3 regions of the Photorhabdus sp. RM323S genome follow, and region 2 is predicted to be linked to each of the others. Evidence: predicted binding sites of a transcription regulator. Region 2 holds the regulator's gene; each other region holds the start of a gene.
What was found. The regulator PurR, encoded in region 2, represses purine synthesis genes. The targets are predictions, from matches to a motif close to CANGCAAACGTTTGCNTG.
Positions count from the first base shown of each region.

Region 1 (7,962 bases), on a different contig from region 2:
TTTTATCGCGGAACTCGGCACGATTGGCATTCAGTTTACGGCGGACTGATTTTCGGCGCTCCTGTTGACCCGGCATAATAAATGTCCGGCCAACATAACGGTTTTTCACAAACCCCTGACGGTAGGGTTTACCCAGTATACGGGCAATTTCCAGAGCAATATCGCAGGAAGTTTCAGGAATAGGAATAACCACATCAATATGCAGATCTTCCCACTCATGGGCAATTTTCGTCCCCAGCTTATGCCCCATCCGCACACGGGCGTTATAAACCGAAACTTTATCAATAAAGGAGTCTGGACGGGCAAAATAGACAAATTCAAACAAACAAGGAGTCAAAGAAGGATTTTCAGCGCACTGGCGGGTAAATAACTGGCCCTTCTCAGTGATATAAACCGCTTCACCCGATGCAACATCTCGCAGGAATTCAAAACCCAACGTATCCAATGCAACACTTTCAGAAGCGACCATATATTCATTACGGCCATCATTCAGAGTACGCTTGCCTAACACCAACGGACGAATGCCGTGCGGATCACGGAAAGCAACTAACCCATGACCGATAATCATCGCAATACAGGCATAAGCGCCACGAACCTGTTTATGCATTGCCGCTATCGCAGCAAAAATATTGTCAGGTTCCAACGGATAATACTGGAAACGATCCAATTCATTAGCAAAAACATTGAGCAAAATCTCGGAATCTGACGTGGTATTCACATGGCGACGGGCATTTTCAAACAACATTCTTTTTAATTCATGCGCATTCGTCAAATTACCATTGTGTGTCAATGTAATACCAAATGGAGAGTTAACATAAAACGGCTGGGCTTCCGATGCACTGGAGCTGCCCGCCGTCGGATAGCGAACATGACCAATCCCAATCGTTCCCTGTAAACGTAGCATATGCCGGGTTTCAAACACATCTCTCACTAAGCCGTTGGCTTTGCGTAAACGAAACCCATTGTTACCATCAATAGTAGCAATGCCAGCAGCATCTTGCCCACGGTGCTGAAGCACCGTCAACGCATCATAAATCGACTGGTTAACCGGTGTAAAACCGACGATACCAACAATACCGCACATGTAGTTTTTCCTCATCAGCCAAGCGGAGAGGTATATTTCTCCGGCAGGAAACTTGACGCATTTTGCAGGTAGTCAAAGAACCACCTGATGATATGACTGAATTGTGGGATCAATTGTGATTGCTTCCAGTCATCACTTTGCGGCAATGGTGTGAATGTATCCAGAAAAAACAGAATAGCAGCGACAATCAGCACACCACGCAATGCCCCAAAGCAGACCCCAAGTACCCGATCAGTACCAGACAATCCAGTCCGTTGCACAAGAGAACCTATCACATAGTTCACCACGGAACCGACAATCAAAGTCGCAATAAATAGAAGCGCAATGGCGATTCCGTTACGCACCAGTTCATCTTCAAAACGGGTAAAATAGACCGCTAAGTAAGAGTAGAAGTGGCTTGCTACAAAGAAAGCACATCCCCAGGTGACCAGTGACAACGCCTCACGAATAAACCCACGAATCAGGCTAACCAATGCCGAGAAGCCAATAATGGCAATAATAACGTAATCAATCCAAACCATGTTTTAATTCCAAAATAGACGCTCGGCATCCGTTTCAGGCGCATTCTAACAGAAAACGAAAACGTTTGCGTAGCAGATTTCCTATTCTACTGAAAATAGTTAGCGGCGATATAGGAAACTCATTATCGCCGCGGTCACTTAATATTTACTACTTAATTTCATCACAATTATCCTATTCGTCACATAGGCATCGTCAGCTTTATTACGGTCTATAGCTTCTTACTTGCCCTTGTAATCCTGTCAGATTTTTCAGTTCTGATAACGCCGAGTCGAGTTGTTGTTTAGAAACATTCGGACCGACATATATTCGGGTTAACTGCCCATTCACCGGAGATGAAGGTACCGTATAGACCTGATAACCCGACAACCGCAGTCTGGCAACGATTTCATCCACCTTTCCAGCGTTTTTCAAAGCACCCAGTTGTACGATATATGCTTGCCCTTGCGGCGCTTTTTCAACGGATTTAATTTCAGGCTTCGGCCCCGGTTTAATCTCTGGTTTAGTCGGTACTGGCTGCTTAACGTCCAGTTTTTGTTCAGGCTTAATCTGTGGTTGAAGTTTGACTTCTGGCTGAACAGCAGGAGGCGTTATCGGTGCGGGTGACGACGGAACTGTCATCAAGGGTATTTCCGGCTGCTCCAGTGTTTCCGGCAGCAATGCCTCTGTCTCATCTTCCAGAGGCATTGATAATATTGGCGAATTAAGGAGAGGAATAGATTCAATTTCTTGCTCATCCCCAGGCTTCGGAACCAGGGGAATTGATGCAAACTTATCTTCGTTATATTTCTTGTTGCCATCCAACAATGCTGGCAGCACAATAACACCCAGTGCGACCAATACAATTGTGCCGACCAAACGATTTTGAAATTTACTTGCCACTTCGCTTCTCCCTGTCCAGAGCCTCCATGACATGCGCCACTGTGTGGAATGAACCACAAACGACAACAATATCTTGGTCATCAGCATCTGCCATTGCCTGATACCAGGCACTTTCCACATCAGTAAATACCCGTGGCTGTTTAAGATGCTCAACCAATGCCTGTGCATCTGCACCACGCAGTTCAGTCAACGGAGCGCAATACCACTCATTAATTTGCTGTGACAGGCAAGCCAGTGTGCCGGCAATATCTTTATCACCAAGCATACCCACTACACCAAGAATTTTGCTGCCCGGTTGACGGGGCAACAGGGCTAATTTCTGTACCAGATAAGCCGCTGCATGTGGGTTATGCGCCACGTCCAGGATCAACAATGGCTTTTTTTCATGAATTATTTGGAAACGCCCAGGCAGCTGCGCATTTTTCAGCCCCTGATGGATAGCATTTTCATTAATAGCCTGACCAACTTTACCACCTTGTCGTAACAGGCAACAAATAACACCCATTGCGGTTGCGGCATTCATCAGAGGAACATTTGGCAAAGGCAGATTACTAAATAGCATATCATCAGATTGCCAGTACCAATCTTTCCCCTGTTGAGAAAAGCGCCAGTCAATACCACAGCGGAACAACCTGGCCCCTAATTCATCCGCGACTTCCGCAATAGAAGATGGCATATCCGGTTCACCAACCACGGCAAAACGATCTTTGCGGAAAATACCCGCTTTCTCACGACCAATATGTTCGCGATCAGCTCCTAACCAGTCAATGTGATCGAGTGCAATACTGGTAACGGCTGCAATATCGGCATCCACAATATTAGTCGCATCCAGCCGCCCACCTAAGCCAACTTCTAAGATGACCACATCCAAGCCAGCTTGTTTAAACAATTGCAGAGCCGCTAATGTGCCATATTCAAAATAAGTCAGTGAAATACCACCACGACGGGATTCAATGTCCGCAAATACACGACAGAATTCCTGTTCAGGTAACTCTTTACCCTGAATACGAACTCTTTCAGTATAACGTACAAGATGCGGAGAGCTGTAAACACCCACTCTCAGCCCAGCCGCCAGCAGAACAGATTCGATAGTGCAACAGGTGGTGCCTTTACCATTAGTGCCGGATACAGTTATCACCTTAGGTGCAGGATTAACCAGATCCAAGGTTCGAGCGAGTTTACCTACACGCTCAAGCCCCATATCAATGGCTTTAGTATGCAGGTTTTCAAGGTAGGAAAGCCACGTCGTCAGTGACGACGTGGCTTGAAGAATTTGTAAAGTATCAGACATCTTCTTTATTGGTATTTATTTGAATATCCGCCTCAACATCAGCGGGTTCTGCCACAAATTCAGCAACAACGGGTTTAGTACCGGGCTGCGGCTGATGAGTCAGTTTAGCAAGCAAACTGGCAAGTGTGTCTCGTATTTCAGGACGACGAACAATCATGTCAATCGCCCCCTTTTCCAGCAAAAACTCACTGCGTTGGAAACCTGGCGGCAATTTCTCGCGTACTGTCTGCTCAATAACACGTGGACCGGCAAAACCAATCAATGCCTTCGGTTCAGCAATATTGATATCACCTAACATTGCCAAACTCGCTGAAACACCGCCCATTGTCGGGTCAGTCATCACAGAGATATAAGGCAAACCCCGTTCCTGCATTTTTGCCAAAGCAGCACTGGTTTTCGCCATCTGCATCAGTGACATCAGCGCTTCTTGCATACGGGCACCGCCACTGGAAGAAAAACAGACCAGAGGACAATTGTCTTCCAGTGCCTGTTCTACCGCGCGAACAAAACGGGCACCAACAACCGAAGCCATTGAGCCACCCATAAACGCAAATTCAAAAGCAGCAACAACAACCGGCATACCACTCAACGTGCCTTTCATCACGATCAGTGCATCTTTCTCTTCAGTTTGCTTTTGTGCTGCCGATATACGGTCTTTATACTTTTTAGAATCACGGAATTTCAGAATATCTTTTGGCTCTAACTCCTCCCCTAATTCAGTTTTCATCCCTTCATCAAGAAGAGTCTCCAACCGGGTACGCGCCGAAATACGCATGTGATGATCACATTTAGGGCAAACCTCAAGATTGCGCTCTAACTCAGCACGGTAGAGCACCTGACTGCAACTATCACATTTAGTCCAAACTCCCTCTGGGATATTTGCCTTACGAGTTTGGGTAATGTTGCTTTTATTAAGAATTTTTTCAATCCAGCTCATTGAATGATCTTTCCGTCTGAATCTGGCTTATGCCAGTTTTGTTATGTGTGCCATTAAACCACAATGCTATTACAGTGTGGATAAAAAACTGCTCAAACCTGTTACGGGTTATTGGTTTTCTGTTTCATCACCGCACGGCGGTGACGCCAGATTTCAATCACTCCGGGCAGGATTGAGATAAAGATGATAGCAACAATCAATAGTTTCAAATTCTGTTGTACCATTGACATATCACCGAATATATAACCAGCATAGGTGAATAATAGTACCCAAACCAGTGCGCCAATCACGTTATAAGCAGCAAAATGACGATAAGACATTTTCCCCATGCCTGCAACGAATGGTGCAAATGTTCTGATAATTGGTACAAATCGCGCTAAAATAATGGCTTTCCCACCATGTTTTTCATAAAACTCATGTGTTTTATCCAGATAACTCCGGCGGAAAATTTTCGAATCCGGATTGGAAAATAATCTTTCGCCAAAGACACGGCCAATAGCATAGTTCACCGCATCGCCAATAATGGCCGCAATAATCATCAACACCACCATGATATGCACATTCAGATCATTTGAATCCAACGCCGCTAAAGCACCCGCAACAAATAGCAGAGAATCTCCCGGCAGAAATGGCGTAACCACTAATCCTGTTTCACAAAACAGAATCAGGAACAGAATGCCATACACCCAATGACCATATTCTGCGACAAGTTTGGCTAAATGAATGTCAACATGGAGAATAAAATCAATAATAAATTTAGCAAAATCAACGAAATGTGATAGATATTCCATAATATTCCCCGTTATACCCAACCATCCTTGTCGGCAACCAAAATGTTAAATCAGATCATCGGCCAGAAACAGAGGCCCCATAACCGGTCCCGGCAAATCAAACTGTGCAGGGTAATCAACGGCCACCAGATATAATCCTGCCGCTTTCGCCGTCGCAGCGGCTTTCGTCCGGTCTTTTACAGCAAGCAATTGAGCCATCCAGTTAATATCCTGATTCCCACAACCAATTTCCATCAAACTACCGACAATATTACGCACCATATGATGCACAAAAGCGTTGGCTTTAATATCCATCACAACATAATGCCCGTAACGGTTGACATTAATATGCATCACATTACGCCAGGGTGTTTTGGATTGGCACTGAACCGCACGGAAAGAGGTAAAATCATTTTCCCCCAGCAAACACTGCGCGGCCTGATGCATCCGTTTTTCATCCAATGGATAATGAAAATGTGTCACGCCACTTGCCAGTACTGCCGGACGATAACGATGATTAAAAATAATATAACGATACCGCCGGGCAGTCGCGCTGAAACGAGCATGGAAATCCTCATCCACGGCTTTCACCCAACGAACAGCAATATCCGGCGGTAAATGTGCGTTCACCCCCATTGTCCACGCCGCATCCTTACGTTGTGCAGACGTTTCAAAATGAACGACTTGCCCTGTTGCATGTACTCCAGCATCAGTCCGGCCGGCACAAAATACCGATATGGGCTCATTGGCGACTTTTGATAACGCTTCCTCAAGGCACCCCTGAACACTTTTCACTTCCTGCTGACGCTGCCAACCATAATACCGGCGGCCATCGTACTCAATTCCCAATGCAATTTTCATTTTTGAACCTGGCACAGATGCTGTTTGTTCTGTACCAGGCATCAGTAAAATTGCCCCTGAATCAGTTTTTCTGCTGTCTCAACCGCCATCAGCGCGCCACCAAACCGGATATTGTCGGCCACAGACCAAAATTGTAATACTTCCGGCATACCATAATCATTGCGCAGACAGCCAATACTCAACAAATCATTACCAGACGCGTCAGTCACCTGAGTCGGATAATCACTTTCATCTGAAACGTTAATATCAACCATCCGCTCTAACTCTTCGCGAGCTTCTTCCACACCAACCGGACGCAATGTTTCCAAATGGACGACCTGAGCATTCCCATAAAAAGCCGAAGACTGAACGCAACTGACTGAAATGGGTAGCCCCTCATCTTGTAAAATTTTACGCACCTGATCCACCAAACAGCGCTCTTCACGCACCGAGCCTTCCGTATCTGCCAGCAACGGTAAAAGATTAAATGCCAGTTGTTTGCTAAAACGACCGGGCTCCGGCGGGATACCGTTAAGTAAGCGGGCGCTTTGCCCGGCTAATTCATCAACTGCGGCTTTGCCGTGAACAGAAACAGAGAGCAAATTAGTCAAATGTAAGCGTGCAATTCCTGCGGCATCAACCAGCGGTTTAATCGCTGTCAGCACTTGGCTGGTCATGCAATTTGCCAAGGCGACAATATTACGGTTACGATAATCCGCCAACGCATGAGGATTCACACCCGGGACAACCAGAGGAACATCCGGCTCCAAAGCAAACAATCCGCTGCTATCGAGCACCAGACAACCTGCTTCTGCCGCTTGTTCAGCATACTGTGCCGTGGCTTCTGTTCCGGCCACAAAAAAAGCGAGTTGTACCTGTGACCAGTCAAAATCAGCAACATCACGGACAATTAAACTTTTACCATTAAAACGCAGGTTTTCACCGGCACTATGTTCACTGGCAAGAGGATACAGTTCACCAACGGGAAACTGACGCTCCTGTAATAACGCCAGTATCGCTTCACCTACCGCGCCTGTCGCACCCAACAGGGCAATATTCCATCCTTCCGACATGTTGGTTTTCTCCACCTTATCTTTCTGACATGCAGATATATGCCTGCACCAATTAAATCAGTTCTGTACTGAAACCAAGAGCGGCTAACAATTCAGCACTCTCTCGGTTATCACAGCACACGGTCAGGGATGACCATTCCCGACGTTCCAAATAGTTTTTACGCAGAAGATCGAATTGCCCTTTCTGACCGGCAACCTGCCGTAACGGGGTATCATCGCGGCGCACATCATACACTAAATGTATCAGTCGCTTTAGTGTGCTTTGAGTCACATTTCCATGCAAGGCGACCCGGTTGAAATCAGGCTCAGGCAACAACTCAGATAAGGCAACTTTACGGGGTTGACCAAGGAATTCACAATAAGCCTCAAATACCTGTGTGGTGCCGCGTGCTTTACCTTCGAGGGTATAACCCGCGATGTGCGGAGTACCTATATCAACTAATTCCAGTAATGGCAGGGATAAATCAGGTTCTGGTTCCCAAACATCCAGCACAACACTGAGTTTTTTACCACGTTTCAACTCGGCAAGCAGTGCCTGATTATCAACAACTTCCCCCCGGCTGGCG
Region 1 is NZ_JBHFKZ010000012.1:25,938-33,899, forward strand. Features, by position in the region: gene purF (amidophosphoribosyltransferase) at 1-1,084, opposite strand, end outside; gene cvpA (colicin V production protein) at 1,099-1,605, opposite strand; gene dedD (cell division protein DedD) at 1,808-2,485, opposite strand; gene folC (bifunctional tetrahydrofolate synthase/dihydrofolate synthase) at 2,475-3,776, opposite strand; gene accD (acetyl-CoA carboxylase, carboxyltransferase subunit beta) at 3,769-4,713, opposite strand; gene ACGF7G_RS07915 (DedA family protein) at 4,815-5,504, opposite strand; gene truA (tRNA pseudouridine(38-40) synthase TruA) at 5,550-6,344, opposite strand; gene ACGF7G_RS07925 (aspartate-semialdehyde dehydrogenase) at 6,386-7,396, opposite strand; gene pdxB (4-phosphoerythronate dehydrogenase PdxB) at 7,449-7,962, opposite strand, start outside.
Region 1: the regulator PurR is predicted to act here: its motif matches at 1,660-1,677, upstream of cvpA (colicin V production protein).

Region 2 (7,962 bases):
GCATCTCCACAAGGGCCAGAATATTTAATCAAAATAAGAAAATTTATTACTGAATCGTGGAAGAAATCAGTACTGTTTAAAGATTATGGCCCTCATTTTATTGAGGCATTCAGTGAACCACAAACATCAATAACAGAAAGGAACAAAAAGCTGATTGAACTATCAAGTCAATCACAGAAGATTCAATATACAGATAATCAAGGAAACTCAATTATAGGTTATTTGGAGAAAGACCATAAGTGGACGTCCATTGATGGTAATGGAAATCTTGATGTTATTCCTGGGGAAATTGCGAGCCATATAAAGAATCTTAACGGTAGTGTTAGTTTTAGTGGCACTTTTTTGAGTACTGCGCCATTTGCCATAAAATATGGGGTTGTCAATGATATGATGACGATAAATATAAAAGAGGGTGAAATCATTGGGTTTGATTGTGACAATGCAGAATTTAATAGAGACTTTAATTTATATCTAAACCATAATCACGGAAATCGAGTTGTTGAAGAGTTTGGTATTGGCACCAACACGGGAGTGAAAGCGCTTTACGGCAGAAATGCGGGTTTTGAAGAACGCCATCCTGGTTTACATCTTGGCTTAGGAGGTGGTGTAAAGGGAAGCCATCATTTAGATTTGATATTTTCTGGTGGAAAAATAGCATTTGATCAAACGACCTTTTTTGATAATGGCTATGTTGGTTATTTTCGTTAGTGAAAAATACATCTATAAGCCACAGTGGGTTCCCACTGTAGCTTTGGATTAATCACCGGGCTACCCGTAACCCGCCTTCAATACCTTTTGGGCTGAACATGATTTGCCATAATTGAATATCGCGCGCACGAAATGCACCTGCACAGGCGTTCAGGTAATAGCTAAACATACGTTTAAATGTTGGACTATAGCTATTTTGTATCTCCGGCCAACAGGCAATAAATCTTTCATGCCAGGCCATCAGTGTGCGATCATAATCTGCACCAAAATTATGCCAATCTTCCATAACAAAACGTTTTTTGCTGGTGTGTGCTATTTGCTCAATAGAAGGTACGCAGCCATTGGGAAAAATATATTTGCTGATCCACGGGTCAGCGCTGACTTTACTTTTGTTGGAGCCAATGGTGTGCAGCAGGAATAAACCATCAGGTTTTAGGTTTCTTTGAACAACGTTGAAGTAAGTTGAATAATTCTTCGGGCCGACGTGTTCAAACATACCAACAGAAACAATCCTATCAAATTGCTTATGTAAATCCCGATAATCTTTCAGAATAATGTTTACGTCCAGATTTTCACATTGTTGCTGTGCATATTTCTGTTGTTCAGCTGAAACGGTTACACCGGTTATGGAAACACCATAGTTTTTCGCAGCATAAAGTGATAACCCTCCCCAACCACACCCAATATCCAACAAGGTCATACCGGGAGAGAGTTCTAATTTCTCGCAGACGAGCTTCAATTTATCAAGTTGAGCCTGTTCCAATGTTTCAGCTTGTTTCCAGTATCCGCAGGAATATTGCATATGAGGGTCAAGCATACGGGTAAAAAGATCATTGCCTAAATCATAATGTTTATGACCGACAATCCATGACCGTTTTGGTGTTTGTAAATTACGTAAGCGGGTTATTGCGATTTTCAGTGTATCTTTGAAACTACTGGGAATTTTATTTTCTAATCCAGCACGTAAAACGCGATAAAAGAAAATATCTAACCGTTCACAATCCCACCAGCCATCCATATAACTTTCACCTAATCCCATTGAACCCTGTTGTAAAACTCGTTTATAGAAATCAGGGTTTTTTACTTGGATATCATAGGGATTGTGACCATTAATTTGAACCCCTGCTTCTTGTAGCATTTCATTGGCAATTCGCTGCCAGGAATTAGTGACGGTTTTTTGGTTTTCAATGTGCGATGAACTCATATACTCTCCAATGTTAGGGCGATGGAATATTGAGGATCTCGTTTTAGCTAACAAAGCAGAGTGCAAAATGCAAAAGCGAGAAATCCTAAAAATCACTAATCCATAAGTTTAATATGGGAATTATTGCTCCTAAAAACCTCAAATTCAGGTTATTTAGAATAAGGAACTTATACGAGTATAAAAGCGGAAAATTGTTTCATCAATTAATAAATAAAGACTGTCATGAATTGATAATTAACAGTCTTTATTGAAGTAACGATTTGATTAATATCAGGAATGTTTTTCAACAGCTTGAATACAGCGATCAGCTTTTTTTTTCCACTGTATAAAATATCCTAGTGCCATCAGAATAACGGTAGAAGCCATGACAGTAGTTGTCGATATAAGCGGATTGTTAATAAATGCTGAAACAATCAGGCTGGCAATAAAACAGAGCCCTAATTGGAGGGTGTTTTGCAATGCAGCTGCTTTTCCACTGTCTTGTGGATAAGTGGATAAAGCATTAGCGACTGCAATGGGATATGAAGCACCATTCATCGCGGCCATAAAGCAGAAAGGGACCAGAATCGTCAACATGGTCGGCTCGCTGAATTTTGCGATTAAATATAGCACAATCATGCTGACAGCATAGCCAACCAACAGATAAGGGAAAACAATTTGACTTCTTATTTTGGTCAAAATACTGCGGCATCCATAACCACCGGCCATAAAGGCTAATGTTTGTGGTACATAACTCAAACCGATATCGTTTGGGCTATAGCCCATATTAGCGAGAATAAAAGGTGAACCTGTTAGCCAGGCGAAAAAACCAGCGCTACATGATGCAAATATCAGGACGTTGCCACTAAACATCGGCGATTTTAGTATCGTAAGGAAAGATACATGGCTTTTCTGCGTTTCAGTCTCACTGTTTTTTTTGCGGTTTTCTTGCAGGAACAGAGTAGGCAGCAGCAGTAATAACGTAATTGCCAGTAATACCAGGAAAATGATACGCCAGCCGCCATGTTGTAACAGCCAGGCACCCATCAAAGGCGCCAGGGCAGGGGAAAGTGCGACCAGGGGCATGAGTGTGGCAAAAACGCGTTTAGTCTGGTTGGCGTCATAACGATCAATAACTAATGCTTGCCATGAAACCGCAGCTGAACAAACACCTATGGCTTGGATAAAACGCAAAACTAAAAGTTGTGTGGCATCTGTTATCCAAAGCATACCCAGACAGCTAACAGAAAACATTGATAACCCAGCGATGATAATAGGCTTTCTGCCAAAGCGATCTGAAAGAGGTCCCCACAAAAGTTGAGCAAAGGCAAAACCTGCAAGAAAGATACTTAGACTGGCACTAATTGCTCCCGCCGATGTGCCCAATTCTTGTTGCATAGAACCGAATGCTGGCAGATACATATCAATAGCCAGATAACCCAGCATACTCAAGCCTGCAAGGTAGAACATGAACTGACTTGAGTTTTTCATTTGATTACTCTCTTTGGATGTCATGATTGAAACAACTTGCTGTGTAGGTAGATAAGAAAATTTGTGTATATTCTATATGTCGTGATTTTTACTTGTGAAACGGTAATATTTGGATAATGCTGTGAAAAAAACTGAAAGGTAAAATTATGTGGTCAGAATATTCACTTGAAGTTGTGGATGCAGTTGTCAGAACGGGAAGTTTTAGTGCCGCTGCATCGGAACTTCACCGTGTCCCCTCGGCAATCAGTTATACCGTAAGACAACTGGAGGAGTGGCTTGCCGTCCCGTTGTTTGAACGTCGTCATCGGGATGTGGAATTGACAGAGTCAGGCACTATTTTTATCAAAGAGGCCCGCATTGTTATCAAAAAAATGAATGACACTCGTCATCAGTGCCAGCAGGTTGCAAATGGCTGGAGAGGACAATTCAGCATTGCTATTGACCGGGTTGTTAAACCAGAACGCAGTCGTCAACTTATTCTTGATTTTTATCACCATTTTCCTGATATAGAGCTGTTTATTCATCAGGAAGTCTTTAATGGTGTATGGGACGCGCTGGTGGATGGTCGGGTTGATGTTGCAATTGGTGCTACCCGTGTCGCTCCGGTAGGGGAAAGGTTCAATTTTCGGGATATGGGATTTATGTCTTGGCTGTGTGTCGTCAGCACCGGTCATGCTCTGACTCAACTGACCGGTCTACTGACTGATGATCAAATGCGACCTTATTCAAGTTTGTGTCTTGAAGATACATCCCGCAATTTACCGAAGCGTGACACTTGGACTTTGGATAATCAGCGCAGGCTGGTGGTCCCTGATTGGGAATCTGGTCTGGCTTGTCTGAATGAGGGGTTATGTGTGGGGATGGTGCCTAAGCATAGGGCAATGCCGCTGATCCGGCAGAAGAAACTGGAAGCATTGGCATTAGAGCAGCCTTTGCCTGATAGCCCATGTTGTTTAACATGGGTGCAAAATAGCCATTCTCCGGCATTAAGTTGGCTTCTTGGCTATCTCGGCGATAGTGAAACTCTTAATGCTGAATGGCTTCAGGATGAATAGGGAGGATTAACGGCGATAGTCGATAAATGGGCCATCGGTGACAGAACGCCGTTCAACCAAACGTGGATGTACTTCAATAGTTTGAGCATCTTCACGTTTACTGACTATTCTGTCTAGCAACATAGAAAACGCCATTTGTCCCAGACGTTCTTTTGGCTGATGGATAGTTGTCAATGCCGGAGAGAAATAACGGGCGTTGCGTATATTATCGTAACCGATCACAGAAATATCCTGTGGGATGCGTAATCCTAATTCATCAGCAGCACAAATAGCCCCCATTGCCATAACATCACCACCACAGAAGACCGCCGTCGGACGCTGTTTTTGATTTAGAATTTGATGCATGGCTTTGTAGCCCGATTCTGGTTCAAAATCCCCCTGAACAATCCACTCTTCTCTGATTGGAATGCTGGCTTCTTTTAATGCTTTCAAGAACCCCTGATGACGGCCACCACCGGTGTTTCGTGCCAGGGGACCAGGGATCGCACCAATATCACGATGACCACGCTCAATAAGATAGCGACCAGCCAGATAACCGCCGTGGAATGCGTTATCAATAATAGTATCAATGAAATCACCTCTGGCTTGTCCCCAATCCATGACGACCATGGGAATATTGCGATAATCTTCCAACATTCCTAATAACTGTTCCGGGTATTCTGAACACATCACCAGCAATCCATCCACCCGTTTTTGTGCCAACATGGCCAGATAGGCTTTCTGTTTATCAATGTTATTGTGTGAGTTACACAAAATTAGCGTATAGCCTTTGCTATAACAACTGTTTTCAACGGATTCAATAACTTCAGCAAAATAGGGAGCTTCGCTGGACGTGGCCAGTAATCCGATCGATTTTGTATGGTTAACTTTCAGACTGCGGGCAACGGCACTGGGTGAATAACTCAGCTCTTTGATAGCAGCCCAAACGGCAGCCTTGGTATCTTCGGCGACGAAACGGGTTTTATTAATAACATGGGATACAGTAGTGGTTGAAACGCCAGCGTTCTTAGCCACATCTTTGATCGTTGCCATGAGATGAAAGACTCCTGACCTTTTGGTCTAAATTTAAAACTCTTTGTTAATCGTTTGCCAGTATCTTTATACATTAGGGTATCCGCTGGCAATAAATTAGCGATAAATCCTGAATTTTGTCTGATCTGGCTCAAAAGTGAAAGCAATAATCAATGGTATAAAATGCAGGGTAGTCACTATTTTATGTTTTTTCCTTAATGTAAGGATAATTAACTATGTTAACTGAATGGTATTTGTGGTTATAGACTTCTACTCTGAGGGGGAGCGATGGATACCGATTTGAAGCTTGGCTTATTTACTGCGGTGAGCACGTTGGTGATGATTGCCATTTTTGCCGCTGTTTGCTTGATCTTTGCCTGATGTTTTGAATTGATTAGGTGATGTAAAAATTGGGTTTTTATATTGAAAGGTTAGCGGGCAGACAGCGTCAATGGCTTATCTGCCCTTTTAATGTTAGTTCGGATAGTCATCAGGCAAACTGATGGTGATTAACCCAGGTTATTCAGGTTTACAGCAGAAGTGTTATGGTGTTTGCCATAGCGGTATTCCAGTGTTTCGGCGGAGATATGTGGTTCTAATGCATCTTTAGTGTGGCTATTTTTGCTAGTTATCTTAATAACTTCTACGATAAATAACAGTCAAAAAGAAACCATCCGTTCCAGGATAAAAAAATATCAGGATGCATATTGGTGAAAGAAAATGGTATTCTCGGCCAAGATTGTGACGATGTTGGTTATCAACATACTGTTGGTTTAAAGGAAATAAAAATGACGACTATTGATAAGATTGAGCGCCAAATTAAAGAGAACCCGATTCTGCTGTATATGAAAGGCTCCCCTAAATTACCAAATTGTGGCTTTTCTGCACAGGCTGTTCAGGCTTTATCTGCATGTGGTGAACGTTTTGCTTATGTAGATATTTTGCAAAATCCAGATATTCGTGCAGAATTGCCAAAATATGCTAATTGGCCAACTTTTCCTCAGCTTTGGGTCGAGGGTGAGTTGGTAGGTGGATGCGATATTATCATTGAGATGTATCAGCGTGGTGAGTTACAAACATTAATTAAAGAAGCCGCTGATAAATATCGCTCTCAGGACGAAAACGCGACAGAGTAATTTTTAAATTAGCGACAGGCTATTATGCTATCTCCCCATATGTTGATATATGGGGGTTTTTGTTATTGCTTAAATTTCAATTTGATTGTATTAATCTTATAGTTAGCTATAAGTTTATCCGGTTTTTTCTTCTTCTGTTGTCGCTAAGGGCCAGCCACCAAGTTGTTTCCAGCGATTAACCATTTCACAGAATAATTCAGCGGTACGCTCAGTATCATATAAGGCGCTGTGAGCCTGATTATTATCGAATGGGATCCCGGCTGTGGCGCAGGCTTTTGCTAAAATCGTTTGTCCTAATACCAGGCCACCTAAAGCCGCCGTATCAAAAGTCGCAAAGGGATGAAATGGATTCCGTTTCAGTCTGGCGCGTTCTGCGGCAGCCATAACAAAGCTATGATCAAAGTTAGCATTGTGCGCAACGATAATGGCCCGACTGCAATGACTATTTTTTATCCCTTTACGAACCATTTTAAAAATAGCGTGCAGAGCTTCATACTCGCTTACTGCTCCACGTAGCGGGTTTGATGGATCGATGCCGGTAAACGCCAGGGCTGCTGGTTCAAGATTTGCGCCCTCAAATGGCTCAATATGGAAATGAAGTGATTCGCTGGGTGCCAGCCAACCTTGATCATCCATCTCCAGTGTGATGGCGGCAATTTCAAGTAACGCGTCTGTTTTGGCATTAAAGCCGCCAGTTTCAACATCAATAACGACAGGGTAATAACCTCGAAAACGCCCACTAAGGACGTTTGGCTCTTTTTTGTCAGACATCAGATTGAGTTACCCAGGGCGTTACTGGCATTTTTGTTTTCAATAAGCTCAATTTTGTAACCGTCTGGATCTTCAACGAAAGCAATAATGGTTGTTCCACCTTTTACCGGGCCGGCTTCACGGGTAATGTTACCACCTGCTTTGCGAATAGATTCGCAAGTGGCTGCGACATCATCGACACCTAATGCAATATGACCAAAGGCATCTCCCATTGCATAATGGTCAACTCCCCAGTTATAAGTTAACTCGATTACCGCCCCTTCGCTTTCATCTGTGTAGCCAACGAAGGCGAGTGAGTACTTATATTCTGTATTCTCACTGACGCGCAGTAGGCGCATTCCTAATACTTCAGTATAAAAATCAACGGAGCGTTGCAGATCACCAACGCGGATCATGGTATGGAGTAAGCGCATAATTACCTCTCATTTAATGGTTTTACCAGTATTTTTGTGCGGCAGGTCGCACAAAAACCACTAACTATAACGTGTCTTACGGTTACAGTTCAATTTATCCATAATTATAATTTATTCTCATCTGGGTTTATAATTAAATATAGTATATGAATTGTATAGGGAACGGGATGTGATGGTCGAGCAACTAGAGTTCT
Region 2 is NZ_JBHFKZ010000048.1:27,131-35,092, reverse strand. Features, by position in the region: gene ACGF7G_RS17165 (leucyl aminopeptidase) at 1-708, shown strand, start outside; gene cfa (cyclopropane fatty acyl phospholipid synthase) at 761-1,912, opposite strand; gene punC (purine nucleoside transporter PunC) at 2,183-3,382, opposite strand; gene punR (DNA-binding transcriptional activator PunR) at 3,529-4,437, shown strand; gene purR (HTH-type transcriptional repressor PurR) at 4,444-5,469, opposite strand; partial or broken gene ACGF7G_RS17140 (hypothetical protein) at 5,964-6,086, opposite strand; gene ACGF7G_RS17135 (Grx4 family monothiol glutaredoxin) at 6,237-6,584, shown strand; gene rnt (ribonuclease T) at 6,699-7,355, opposite strand; gene gloA (lactoylglutathione lyase) at 7,355-7,768, opposite strand; gene ACGF7G_RS17120 (DUF1289 domain-containing protein) at 7,941-7,962, shown strand, end outside.

Region 3 (7,962 bases), on a different contig from region 2:
GAAACAAATGTTCTGCCGTGACCAATATGGCACAGGTCATAAATCGTGATACCACACACGTACATCCCTACTTTCCCTGGATGGATTGGCTTAAATTCTTCTTTCTGACGACTGAGGGTATTGAAAATTTTTAGCATCGGGATTTTCCGTAAATTCACTGTACGTGTGATTAAAAATAACGAATTGATAATTCTGGATTTATGCCCTTATCTCATAAATAAATACTCGATATGGCATAGTCCAATAAGATATTGAAACCTGATATTAAGCGCTTTGCAAGGTTGGCGGTCAATATAGCTTACTGAAATTAATAGGTACTGACTCATTATGGTAGATGTGATATAAAAGCCGCCTGGTCCAAATGCCCTAAACCGGGTTAATCAAAACTATTATTAGGATTTCAATTATGGTGACTTTCCATACCAATTTTGGCGATATCGTAATTAATACTTTCGCCGACAAAGCTCCTGTAACTGTTGAAAATTTCTTGAACTACTGCCGCAATAGCTTCTACGATAACACTATCTTCCACCGTGTTATTAACGGTTTCATGATTCAAGGTGGTGGGTTTGAACCTGGTATGAAACAAAAATCGACTGACGAGGCTATCAAAAACGAAGCCAATAACGGTCTGAAAAACAACCGTGGTACTCTGGCTATGGCACGTACCAATGATCCACATTCAGCAACTGCACAGTTTTTCATCAATGTCGTTGATAATGATTTCCTGAACTTCCGTTCTGAACGCCCTGATGGCTGGGGTTACTGTGTATTTGCAGAAGTAGTCGATGGTATGGATGTTGTTGATAAAATCAAAGGCGTATCTACCGGCCGCAGCGGTATGCACCAAGACGTACCACGCGAAGACGTTATCATTGAGAAAGTGACTGTCAGCGAGTAATTCACCACGTATGTGCACACTTTTTATCGCAGATTTACATCTCAGCGAACACGAGCCGGCAATCACTGCCGGTTTTCTGCGTTTTCTGCGTGAGGATGCTAGTCAGGCGGATAGTCTCTATATTCTTGGTGATCTGTTCGATTACTGGATTGGTGATGATGATGATAATCCTCTTCACAGTGAAATTGCCGTTGCATTAAAAACACTGAAACAACAAGGTGTTACCTGTTATTTTATTCATGGCAACCGTGATTTTCTAATCGGTTCCCGCTTTGCTAAAGAAAGTGGGATCATATTGCTACCACAAGAAAAGGTATTGGAACTGTATGGTAAGCGGGTGCTTATCCTACACGGAGATACTTTGTGTACTGATGACAAAGGTTATCAGCAATATCGTAAACGGGTTCATACCCCGTGGATCCAGCGCCTGTTTTTATTATTACCCCTGTTTATCCGTCAGAAAATCGCCGAAAAAATGCGGGCAAACAGCCAATCTATCAACAGCAGAAAATCCGAAGCAATTATGGATGTCAACCAGCAAGCCGTTATTGATGTTGTTGAGCAGTATCAAGCTGACTGGATGATTCATGGACATACTCACCGCCCAGCTGTACATAAAACTCTTCTGCATAACAAAATCGTCTACCGTGGTGTACTTGGTGCATGGCACCATCAAGGTTCAATGTTCAAAGTCACAGACAAATCAATCGATCTTATCTTTTTCCTATTCTGATCGATGGGAGAACACTCACATCCAGGTAGTACAATCAAAGCATAAAGCAACGCAATCGTTTTCCTTAGCTTGCGACCATGATATGATCCGCGGTCTTAAAGCGCTATTTTCGTTCTGGTGGACGTTAAAACACAGGAGCATTTGATTTATGATTGCCCGGCCTGATTCAGCAGGAACAACTCAACACAACGCCAAAATTGCAATCGTCATGGGGTCCAAAAGCGACTGGGCTACTATGCAGCACGCGGCAGATATTCTCACCGCCCTTGATGTCCCCTTTCATGTTGAAATTGTTTCTGCCCACCGTACACCAGATAAACTATTCAGTTTTGCCGAACAAGCTGAACAAAATGGTTTTGATGTCATTATCGCTGGCGCAGGTGGTGCAGCCCATTTACCCGGAATGCTGGCAGCTAAAACGCTGGTCCCGGTTCTGGGCGTACCCGTACAAAGTGCAGCACTTAATGGTGTAGACAGCCTCTACTCAATCGTACAGATGCCAAAAGGTATTCCCGTCGGCACACTAGCGATTGGAAAAGCAGGCGCGGCAAATGCAGCCTTGCTGGCAACACAGATTCTGGCTCGTCATGATAAAGATTTACTGAAACGCCTTACCTACTGGCGTGAAACACAAACTCAGGATGTACTCGATAATCCCGATCCACGGGAGGAAGCATGAAGCCAGTTTGTGTATTAGGTAACGGTCAGCTCGGCCGGATGTTACGTCAGGCAGGTGAGCCTTTAGGTATCACGGTTTATCCGGTTGGCCTGGATGCAGAACCCGAAGCTGTTCCTTACCAAAATAGTGTTATCACCGCCGAAATTGAGCGCTGGCCGGAAACTGCCCTTACCCAGGAACTCGCCCGCCATAAGGCTTTCGCTAATCGGGATATTTTTCCCCGCCTGGCAGATCGTCTGCCACAAAAGCAATTAATAGATAGTCTTGGGCTCGCAACTGCTCCGTGGCAATTACTGTCTGATATCCGCCAATGGCCGCAGCTATTCGCAGAACTCGGTAACTTCGTTATCGTTAAACGCCGTATCGGCGGTTATGATGGCCGCGGGCAATGGCGCATCCGCCCCGGAGATGAAACAGCGTTACCAACCGATATTTATGGTGAATGTATTGCCGAACAAGCGATTCCTTTCTCTGGTGAAGTTTCATTGGTCGGTGCACGCAATGAAAGAGGTGATTGTGTGTTCTATCCATTGACTCACAATCTGCATCAAGATGGTATCTTGCGGGCCAGTATTGCCTTTCCTCAGGAAAACTGCCATTTACAACAGCAGGCTCAGAACATGTTGTCAGCCATTATGCATAAGTTGAAATATGTCGGCGTAATGGCAATGGAGTGTTTTATCGTCGATGATCATTTACTGATTAATGAACTGGCACCACGGGTTCATAACAGTGGTCACTGGACTCAGAACGGCGCTTCCATCAGCCAGTTCGAATTACATCTCCGCGCTATTCTGGATTTACCTATGCCTCAACCAGAAGTTACCGCACCATCAGTCATGGTCAATTTGATCGGTACAGATGTAAATAATCAATGGCTCAGTTTGCCATTAGTACACTTGCATTGGTATGAGAAAGAAGTTCGTCCAGCGCGTAAAGTCGGTCACCTTAATCTTTCTCATTCAGATAAAAACGAATTAAAAGATACGTTGCGAAAACTAATCCCAATGCTGCCATCTGAATATCAGAGTGGTCTGGAGTGGATACAAGAAAAATTAAATTAGCTGTTTATCAGCTAATAGCCCGGAGTTAAATGTGGAAGCGGAAATAAAATAGTTTACCGCTCCACATTCCCACTCGTTCCGAATTATTTCATATTCCTTTGATTATTGTGTTAATTTATTAGCATTAATCGCTCTGGCTAGCGTATCTACAATAGCTCTCGTTGTTTGATCTATTTCATAATTCAGTAAATCGCCAATTTTAATATCACTAAGATTAGTTGCTCTTAATGTTTCCGGAATTAAATTCAATTCTATGGTTTTATTTTCTTCATTTATGCCATTTATTGTTAAACTACAACCATGAAGACCGATAAAACCTTTATGGAAAAAATATTTGATATTATTTTCAGGAATGCTAATAATTAATCGATAGGTTTCTCCAGTTTCGATAAAATCAACGACTTTTGCTACGCCTTCAATATGCCCATACAGACTATGCCCACCATTTTCTTTATGTATTTGATGTGATCTTTCAATATTAACTTTATCTCCCATGCCTAAAAATTTTAATGTGGTCACGTCAGCAGTAAAATCTGAAATATCAAAAGAAACAATATCATTTTTAAATTGTGTCACAGTCAAGCATGTGCCATTAATAGCGACACTCGCACCCACAGAAACATCGTCAAAGAAATGGTTAATATTACTTATGGTCAATGTGCTAAATCCATTTCTTTTATCAAGAGATAATACGGTTTCTTTTCCTTGCACAATTCCAGTATACATAATTACCCCATTTTATTAAATAAAAAAACCATTGAATAATAACTTTTATGTTATCTTGAAATATATTTCTGGTAAAGAGTTATTAATGGTGTTTTCACGACTTATTTTATCAATTTTTTATATATTTATTAGTCGAGTCTGCCCTATACATCATTTGTCAGAAATTTATCATGCAGGATTGCGAATTGACGAAATTCAATCTGAAATCCATCCATATTTACAGGAATTAGAGTTGATTGATTTTTGTAAGATGAATAGGATATCAATAATGGCACATACACCATTTGCTCAAGGAAGAGTTTTCATTGATGAGCGAATTAAAGAATTGTCTCTTATCTATAAAACGAATGAGGCTGGAATTGTTCTGTCCTGGTTTCATAACAATGGTATTATTCCTATTTTTAGCTCTAATTAAGATATTCATTTAAGAGAAAATTTTATGAATCATGCTATTAAGAATAACTCATTGAATAGTTACGATATTAACTATCTAAACTTAGATCTCAGATTGTGTAACGAAAAATCTGGGACTGAGTTTAAAAAATTACCGCAGGATATTCATATTGATTTCCTACGGCATAAATGGTTTTTTTATGCGAGGTAGATTAATTTATAAATACTCGCTATTTATATACTTTAGTAATACTTTAGGAATTTGAATTTGACCATTTTCTAGTTGGTTTTGCTCCAATATAGGTATAATGGCACGAGTCGTTATTCCGGTTGCATTCAAAGTATGGGGAAATGTTATATTTCCGTCACAATTTTTGTAGCGTATTTTCAAGCGTCGGGCTTGATAATCAGTACAGTTGCTACAACTTGTTAGCTCCCCCCATCCCCAACTATCTGAGCCACCTCTACCTAACATCCAAGCTTCCAGATCATATTTTTTGTATGCAGGAGCGCCTAAGTCTCCAGAGCATATTTTTATGACTCTAAAATACAAACCAAGCTGTTTAAAAATCTCAATTTCAAATTCAAGAAGTTGCTCTAACATGGCTGAAGATGTCTCTGGTTCGACGATGCTTACGAGCTCTACTTTGTGAAACATTTTATTTCTATATAGGCCAGCATCTCTTCGGCCACTTGCACCTTCACGTCTAAAACAAGGGGACAGAGCGGTCATACGAATAGGTAATATTGATTCTGGCAGTATACAATCTGAGAATTGTCCAATCAGGGGGATCTCTGCTGTACCTATCATGTATAAACCATCATTTTCAAGAGGAAATAATTCATTTCCTTCTTCGTTCCGCCTGGGGTTAAAGCCCAAACCTTGCATTATTTCAGCTTTCGCCATCAATGGAACACTGACTTGTTCGAATCCATTTTCGATAGCTTGATCTAGCACGAATCGCATCAAGGCGGTTTCTAAACGTGCTAAATTTCCGCGTAGTAATGGGAACCCTGCACCTCCTATTCGTGTACCGGCTTCAAAATCCATTCCTATTCTGGCACCTATTTTTATATGATCTAATGGCTCAAAATTGAATTTTGGTGTTTCGCCATAGACTTTGAATTCAACATTGTGGTCTTCGGTCTTCCCAATGGGAGTGTCGTCGGAATACAGATTGGGTAACCGTATAACGAGGTTATTATATTCGGAAGCAACTTTCTCAAAAATATTTTCTAAAATAGAGATTTCATACTTTAACTGCTTACCACGAATAATGCCTGCATCTCTTTCTGTATCAGGTAATTTTGCAAGATTTTGTGCAAGTTTTTTTGACTCTGCTCGTAATAATTCCAGCTCTTGCTGGATTTTCCTTTTACGATGGTCTAGGGCAATTATTTGGGAGACATCGAAATCAAGACCTCTGTTATTGCAGATTTGTTGGATAAATTCGGGTTTTTCTCGAATGAGTTTAATATCTAACACGATTATTCCTCGGGCATTTATAGGTAGACAGAGCATTCATATTTGTCAATTTTCCTATAGTTGTCAACACAAACGAGAATGTGTGAGTTTATGCCTTATAGGAGTATACGCTTTGCATCGTTTTTCACTGCTTATTCACAGCAATAACTGTGTAGGTAGTTGTCTATCTTAATTAAAGGTGTTTTCCCACTCCATGTTTTTCGGGGGCAGTTATTAAATGAATTTACCGATTTATTTAAACACCATTTGAATAGATGTCGATCGGTAAGCTGTTTTTTTTCGGTGATCCGTTAACTGAGGATAAAAAACAGGTATCCATTAATGCCAGATTTTTAAAAGGTACAGAATAACTAAAAACGGCTTATTCCCTATCATATTTAATGTATTTATCAACGATGTTATCCTTCGTTTATTTTACATTCACCTGTCCTGCTATAACCATTTAAAAGCACGAAAACAGATGTATTAAAGCTTTTATATAAAAGACGGATTTAACTATAAGTGCAGTTTTTTAAATGACATTAACCATTAACAGAAAACTTGAAATAAATCAGCGAGAAAAAGAATATTATCCGAAAAAACATAACGAGGTATCTTTATACCACCAAGCTATTTACGGATTGATTTATGAAGATAAAAGATTTATAAAAACTGTTCATAATTGCCAGTAAAACAACGCCAATAAAGATAAAAAGCGAATATGATTAACATTGGTTAAACGTGAAACACAATATACCATGATGATTAAACTTAATAAAAATAAAGTGTTAAAAGCAGTAAAAACAACGGCTAAAACTTTATTATACCAATTAAAACCAGAGGTTAAAAACCTACCCATCATAAATCTATCAGTGAAAATGAGAAAAAATATTGACTTTATTAATGCTTATATACCCGGTAAAAAGACACATAAGAATATATAATGGGTTATTCAAATAATATATTTAAAAAAAGAACCGGGTTTAATCACGTTTTCAATCAGAGAGTTAATTCTTTATCAGCTAGTTAAATAATTATTCGTGAAAAATAGGAATAACAAAATCCGCAAATAAATGATTTAATCGAATACGAACTTGTTTACTCGCAGAGTCATTATGTTGCATTCATTATGTTAATCCGCCCAATATTTAAATTGTAATTCACTACTGGCCTTAATTCCACTATGATATAGAAAATATTAATTCATTGTTGTCATTTCTATGACTATCTCTCATTATAAATAAAATCATAAAATTCAGTGACCTAAGTCACAATTACATAAATATTTCCACACAACAATAAATTAACAATATTCTTTCCGATCTGGAACAAAAAGTTAAATAAAAAAACATTGCTAACTAAATAATCAATATATTAGCGATACTAAAAAATAACTAAAGTTAGAATAATCTTATCTTTCTACACGGTTCACCATTCATCAATAAAATCAAATCTTCCTTTGACAAAACCGTCTCATTAGATCAATGCTATCGCTATTATTAGTCCTATAACGTATAAAAAGGGGAACCCTCGTGTTATTTGCCGGGAAAGCCCACCATCCTAAAAACTGCCCACCGTTTTTTTTCACTTTAGGGCTCTCTTCTCCATTTTCTTGTGCCGCTTATCTGGCAATGGCCTGGTATTGGATCAACACCAGATTAAAACAGAGAGAATTATCTTCAATATTGTTATTACTACCGGCAATCAATCAAGCTCAGGCAAGTGATTTTGTTAATTTTCAATCTGTTGATACCAGCCTTTATATGCAATTTGAAAACCGGGTCGATCCCAGAAAAACGATCTCACCCATTTTAGAGGCTTTCGGTGACTACAGTGTCGGAGATATGTACGTCTATAGTATTTGGCAAAATTCACTGCAAAGCGATTATACCGGTGATAAAAGCACCTACTATTACAAACTTGTACCAAGAGTGAGCTTTAGTAAAGTGACTGGTCATGACATTTCTTTTGGGCCGTTAAAAGATATTCTGTTCGCTCAAT
Region 3 is NZ_JBHFKZ010000011.1:84,238-92,199, reverse strand. Features, by position in the region: gene cysS (cysteine--tRNA ligase) at 1-137, opposite strand, end outside; gene ppiB (peptidylprolyl isomerase B) at 407-901, shown strand; gene lpxH (UDP-2,3-diacylglucosamine diphosphatase) at 912-1,634, shown strand; gene purE (5-(carboxyamino)imidazole ribonucleotide mutase) at 1,783-2,313, shown strand; gene purK (5-(carboxyamino)imidazole ribonucleotide synthase) at 2,310-3,377, shown strand; gene ACGF7G_RS07715 (riboflavin synthase subunit alpha) at 3,480-4,103, opposite strand; gene ACGF7G_RS07710 (hypothetical protein) at 4,372-4,518, shown strand; gene serS (serine--tRNA ligase) at 4,714-5,982, opposite strand; gene ACGF7G_RS07700 (outer membrane protein OmpK) at 7,494-7,962, shown strand, end outside.
Region 3: the regulator PurR is predicted to act here: its motif matches at 1,683-1,700, upstream of purE (5-(carboxyamino)imidazole ribonucleotide mutase).